Regions from separate parts of the Pseudomonas sp. B21128 genome, predicted to be linked through region 1. Evidence: riboswitches for the same ligand, from Rfam matches in the RefSeq annotation. Region 1 holds a riboswitch; the other holds the start of a gene.
What was found. A riboswitch is a leader RNA that binds a small molecule or an ion and turns the genes downstream of it on or off. The one in region 1 is predicted to bind cobalamin.
Positions count from the first base shown of each region.

Region 2: another riboswitch for cobalamin. It lies ahead of AB4P91_RS19385 (ABC transporter substrate-binding protein); the one in region 1 lies ahead of cobW (cobalamin biosynthesis protein CobW).

Region 1 covers NZ_CP162590.1:3,918,504-3,921,709, reverse strand. The annotation lists gene cobN (cobaltochelatase subunit CobN) at 1-55, opposite strand, end outside; gene cobW (cobalamin biosynthesis protein CobW) at 59-1,129, opposite strand; cobalamin riboswitch at 1,229-1,441, opposite strand; cobalamin riboswitch at 1,972-2,194, shown strand; gene AB4P91_RS17510 (CbtB domain-containing protein) at 2,315-2,512, shown strand; gene AB4P91_RS17505 (CbtA family protein) at 2,524-3,206, shown strand, end outside.
Region 2 covers NZ_CP162590.1:4,335,335-4,338,540, forward strand. The annotation lists gene AB4P91_RS19375 (NADH:flavin oxidoreductase) at 1-524, shown strand, start outside; gene AB4P91_RS19380 (pyrroline-5-carboxylate reductase) at 552-1,319, opposite strand; cobalamin riboswitch at 1,550-1,744, shown strand; gene AB4P91_RS19385 (ABC transporter substrate-binding protein) at 1,886-2,899, shown strand; gene AB4P91_RS19390 (FecCD family ABC transporter permease) at 2,908-3,206, shown strand, end outside.

The DNA.
Region 1 (3,206 bases):
CGGCGATGTTGTCATCCGAGACGAAACCGCCGGGCTGGGTCCTGAGCAGGTGCATGGGTTAAACGCTGAGCGCAGCGCGCAGTTGCGCTTCGAGTTGCGCGGCGTCGAGTTCCTGACCGATCAACACCAGACGCGTGACGCGCGCTTCATCGGCGCCCCACTGACGGTCGAAATGCTTGTCGAAACGTGTGCCCACGCCCTGAATCAGCAAGCGCATCGGCTTGTTCGGGATCGCCGCAAAGCCCTTCACACGCAGAATGCCGTGCTTGACCACCAGTTGCGTCAGCGCGTCGAGCAACAGGCTTTCGTCGGCTTGCGGCAGTTCGATGGAGATCGAATCGAAGGCGTCGTGATCGTGGTCATCATGGTCGTCATCACCGTCGTGGTGATGGTCGTGATGGCTATGACGGCTGTCGATGTGTTCTTCGGAACCGGCGCCGAGGCCGATCAGCACGTCCAGCGGCACGCGGCCACTGCTGGCTTCGATGATCTTCACCGCTGGCGGCAATTCTTCGGCGACTTCCAGGCGTACGCGCGCCAGGTCTTCAGGGCTGATCAGGTCGGATTTGTTGAGGATGACGAGGTCGGCGCTGGCCAGTTGGTCGGCGAACAATTCGTGCAGCGGCGATTCGTGATCCAGGTTCGGGTCGAGTTTGCGCTGGGCATCGACTTGATCCGGAAACGCGGCGAAGGTGCCAGCGGCCACGGCCGGGCTGTCGACCACGGTGATCACCGCGTCAACCGTGCAGGCGCTGCGGATTTCCGGCCACTGGAAGGCTTGCACCAACGGTTTTGGCAGGGCCAGGCCGGAGGTTTCGATGAGGATGTGATCAAGGTCACCGCGACGGGCAACCAGCTCGCGCATTACTGGAAAGAACTCTTCCTGCACAGTGCAGCACAGGCAGCCGTTGGCCAGTTCATAGACGCGGCCGGTGGCTTCTTCTTCGGTGCAACCGATGGTGCATTGCTTGAGGATTTCACCGTCGATGCCCAACTCGCCAAACTCGTTGACGATCACCGCAATACGGCGGCCCTGCGCGTTGTCGAGCATGTGCCGCAGCAGCGTGGTTTTGCCCGAGCCGAGGAAGCCGGTGACGATGGTGACAGGGAGCTTGGCCAGTGTTTTCATCGGTATGCCCTTTGGCAAAGTGGCGGGCATACGGGACGAGAACCGGCACCGCGCGTGCGTGCCTGGAGAGTTCGCCACCGGATCACCCCGCCCGGTTGAATTGAGAATCTGTGACGAGGCAGGTCTCCTGGCTGACGGTGTTCAGGCGCTGGGCCTGGCATTCACTGCGCCTTCCCGCGGGCTCTGTGGATTGAGCTTGCAGTGGCGTGGCAGCGAATATCACCGTTCACAGTTGCGGGGGCAGCCGCGGCATTGACCGCGTTCCCTTCTTAGCTTCGGCAATGCCGAAGAACCTCGAAGGCGCAAGGCTACGCATGGTGCAGTGGTGGGTCAATGTTTGGATACGGGGCATCCGTTGCTGTGGGTGCTGCCGCTGGCGGTTTCGCTCTTACAGCGAGTCCCTTTTTCAAACGCCAAAAAGAAACCACAAGGTTTTGCCGGCATGACTCACCCACATAGGTAACAAAACAGTTCAAGCACATAGGTAACAGTTTTTAACTGGCACGCTCCTCCCCCACTCAACACAATGAGCGTTAGCTCGAGTGCAGCTTTTGATCTTGATCCACGGACGACGTCGGGAGGCTGAGTGGAGGGATTCATCCGGGGAGTACATCGAAAGGAGGTGCAGCGAAGCAAACCGGAATCGTTGCCCCGGATGGATTCCGGAGCGAAGGAACCCCGAGCTTTAGCGAGCGGGCCGGACGTTGGAGCAAGCGTTTTTGGTTACTTTTGAGGCGTTTTTCAAAAGTGACCCGCCGTAAGGGCGGAACCGTAATCAGCCACACCCGCAGCAACGGATAAGCCCCCAAAGCAAATTGACTAAAAACCCCACACCATGCTCTCCTACACAACTTGTTACGGGTGCCCTTCACGGGGTGAAACGGGAAACCGGTGAATCATGTGCTTTACTCAGAGCCATGTCAGTCCGGTGCTGCCCCCGCAACGGTAAGCGAGCGAAGCGTCAGATCCACTGTGCCCTTGCGGCATGGGAAGGTGACGCTTGCAGGTCGGCCCGACGCCAACCCCTCGTGAGCCCGGAGACCGGCCCGCAACACACAGTGCGCACCTGCGTCGCTGAACATAACAAACCCGCGGTGGGCGGGCGCTGTTTGAACCTCTGCGTGCCCGCGCCGCAGGGGGTTTCATGCGCTCTGTTCACCTGCTGACATTCCAGAGGGAAGCGCCATGTCAATCGTCACCAGCACCGGCAGCAACACGGACAAAATCTCCAGCACCACCACCCTGAGCCAGCGCCTGACCGCCGCCATCTTCGCGTCGATTCTGGGGGCAGGCCTCGTCTATTTCGCGGGCTTCTCGCACATCGAAGCCGTGCACAACGCGGCTCACGATACCCGCCATAGCGCCGCGTTCCCGTGCCACTGAGACCTGCCGACATGATCAAGCGAATTGCGCAAACCGCGGGCTTCACCGGTCTGCTGGCCGCCCTGCTGCTCACGCTGCTGCAAAGTTTCTGGGTGTCACCGCTGATTCTTCAAGCCGAAACCTATGAAAAATCCGAACCTGTTGCCGCCGTTCACGAACACGTCGCCGGCACCGCCGCGCACACCCATGATACCGAAGCCTGGGAACCGGAAGACGGCTGGCAGCGGGTGGTCTCGACCACGGGTGGCAATCTGGTGGTGGCCGTGGGTTTTGCCCTGATGCTGGCCGGCCTCTACACCCTGCGCGCGCCGACCAAAACCTCGCAAGGCCTGCTGTGGGGTCTGGCCGGTTACGCGACGTTCGTCCTCGCACCAACCCTGGGCTTGCCGCCTGAACTGCCGGGTACTGCCGCGGCGGATCTGGCTTCGCGGCAGTTGTGGTGGATCAGCACCGCCGCTTCAACCGCTGCCGGTCTGGCGTTGATTGCGTTCAGCCGTCATTGGCTGATGAAAATCCTCGGTGTAGCCATCCTCGCTGTACCGCACGTGATCGGCGCGCCGCAACCGGAGGTGCATTCGATGCTCGCTCCGGAAGCACTGGAAGCGCAGTTCAAAATCGCCTCGCAATTGACCAACGTCGCGTTCTGGCTGGCCTTGGGCTTGATCAGCGCCTGGTTGTTCCGCCGCAAGATCGA
Region 2 (3,206 bases), 420 kb from region 1:
ACACCAACCAGCGCACCGATCGCTGGGGCGGGAATGTCGCGGCGCGGATAGCGCTGACACTGGAAGTCATCAAGGCTGTGAAGACGGCTGTCGGCGCAAGTGTTCCCGTAGGCGTACGCCTCTCCCAAAGCAAAGTAAACGACTACGAACATAAATGGCCGGAAGGCGAAGCTGGCGCCGAGGTCATTTTCGGGTCGGTCAAGGACGCCGGCGTTGATTTCATTCATGTGACTGAATTTGAGGCCTGGAAACCGGCGTTCGATGGAGGATCTGCAAGCCTGGTTGAATTGGCCCGCCGGTATGCGCCCCAAGTGGCGATCATCGCCAACGGTGGACTGGGTGTCCCTCAGCGCGCCGAGCAAGCATTCGGTGACGGTGCCAATGTCATCGCGCTGGGCAAAGCGGCGTTGGCAAACCCTGATTTTCCCCGTCGACTGGCGACCCATACTGACCTCGCCGAATTCGATGCCGCGATTTTGGGGCCCATTGCCAACATCAAGGATAGCGAGTTGAACATGGCGTAGCGCGGACTACCGCGACATGCTCAACGACTAGGGCGTTTTCACCAGCTGTTGCAGGATTACATCACACGCCTGCCGCCATGGTTCACGCATGTTTGCACCATTGAGCACATCCAGCCCGGCAGCCGTGAAGGTCCCGGGCGTCGCAATCCTGTTTCCGAGTTCTTCCAGGCTCAAACCGGGCTGTTGGCGAGCACTGGCAAGACAGTCTTGCATGTTCCCCATCACTAACTGCGCCGCCTGTTCGTTGTTCAATCCCTTCTCAACGAACCATTGCTGCAACTCGCCCAGGAAGAAATAGAACCAGCCATTCATGCACGCGGCGACCGTCGCCAACTCGAAAGCCTGTTCGTTGTCCAGCACAACCAGCGTGCCGAGATCGCGGAGCAAGGATTCATGCGGCTCGCCGGCCGGCGTGACCACGACCGTCGACTGGTTGATTTGCGCAGCGTAGGAGAGCATGGCCCTTACCCGCTTCGCGTGCGGAAAATGGCGGTCGAGTTCCTGCAGATTCATGCCGGCAACCAGCGAAATCACGGTTTGATCGGATGTCACGCTGACTTCTTTGGCAACCTGCTCCACAGCCTCCGGACGGACGCCCAGAAACAACACCGCAGAGCCGTCTGCAACGCGCTGATTGCTGTCCATCACCTCGCAATCCCAATTATCGCGGAGCGCCTCGGCGCGCTTCTGGTTACGTGGGGACAAGCAGATTCGACCTGTGTAGCCACTACGGCGCAGGCCCATGACGACTTTTTCGGTCAGCTCGCCTACACCCAAAATTCCAATTTGCTGCACTGATTTTCCTCCCGGTTTGACGCGCCCGTTGATGGGCTTGCTGGCGTCATGTTGCTGGACAACCCAATTGTTGACAGAACTTTCCTCTGCATTGGCACCAAAGGCTCGTCAACACGTTCCGTGCCACGCCCAAAACCCTGGAAACCGCAGCGCTGGGCCGGTCATTGCGGGTACCGGCTCCTGAGCCCGAACTCATTTGCGCCGCCCGTTCGCCTCGACCGTCATGATCGGATACCATGCTGCCCGCCGGTTTCCAATTGGAAATAATAGGGAATCCGTGATGCGCTCGACGCCTCAAACGGAACTGCCCCCGCAACTGTAGATGCCGAGCCTGCTTCTGAACTGCCACTGGGATTGCTCCCGGGAAGGCTGAAGCAGGCGATGACGCATCAGTCAGGAGACCTGCCGGCCAAGCAACAATCACTAACCGGCGGGGTGTCCGGGAAGGACATCCCTCTGCGCGCATCACGTGTTGATCGCCCTGGCACTGCTGATCCGCAGCGTCGAGATGTGTTTCCAGACCCTGCACCCCTGCTTTGTGTACGGTCCGAATGGAGACTGCAATCATGCCACTGCCCCGCTTTGTCGCCCTCGTCGCTGGCCTGGCTCTGGGCTCCCTCGCCCATGCGTCGCCGACGCAGTACCCGCTGACAATTGCTAACTGCGGCAGCACGCTGACCTTCGCGCAGGCCCCTGCCCGGGCGGTCACGATCGGCCAGGCCGGCACGGAAATGCTTTTTGCGCTCGGGCTGGCTGACAAAATGGTCGGCACATCGTTGTGGTTCAACGATGTGCTGCCTCAGTACAAAGCGCAAAACGACAACATCGAGCGCTTGGCCGATAACGAACCGAGTTTCGAATCGGTGATCGCCAAGCGCCCGCAACTGGTGGCTGTGGAGCTGGAATGGATGGTCGGGCCACAAGGTGCGGTCGGCACCCGCGAACAGTTTCACGAGCTGAAGATTCCGACGTATCTGATGCCGTCTGACTGCGAGGCCAAGGACAATCTGGTCGGTGCCGACGGCACGCGTCTGGCGCCGTTTCGCATCGATAGCATCTACAAAAGCATCACCCAGTTCGGTGAGATTTTTGATGTCCAGGCGCGTGCGCAGCAGCTGAACACAGACCTCAAGGCGAGCCTGTCCAAGTCCATTGCCATGGCGAGTGACAAGAACCCGAAAGACATCAGCGCGTTGGTCTGGTTTTCCAGTGCCAGTCTGGATATCGACCCGTACGTCGCCGGACACAAAGGCGTTCCAGACTTCATGCTCACCACCCTGGGCGTGCGCAACGTCGTGGAGTCCGATGAGGAATGGCCAACCGTCGGCTGGGAAACCATCGCCAAAGCCAACCCGACAATGCTGGTCATCGCACGCATGGATCGCCGTCGCTTCCCGGCGGATGACTACCTGAAGAAGCTGGAATTTTTGCGCAGCGATCCCGTGACCCGCAACATGGACGCGGTAAAAAACAACCGCATCATTATTCTCGACGCCATGGCCATGCAGGCCAGCATGCGCACATTCGACGGTATCGCCGCACTGGCGAGCGCCATCAACGGATACGACCTGTCCAAATGACCGCGACGTTGATACGCACCGTGCTTGCACTGACGATCCTGCTTTTAGCGGTGATTGCAGGTGTGGCCATTGGTGAAACCACCATTGATCCCGTCGTGGTGTTTCAGGTGCTGGCCAACAAACTGTGGGCGGCCGGGTATGTGCTTGATCCGATCGACGAAGGCATCGTCTGGAACTATCGCCTGACGCGCGCGCTGGTGGCCGCCGCTTGCGGCGCTGGCCTGGCGACTTGCGGGGTGATTCTGCAATCGCTGCTGCGCAACCCGTTGGCCGATCCGTATCTGCTGGGCATTTCCGCCGGGGCTTC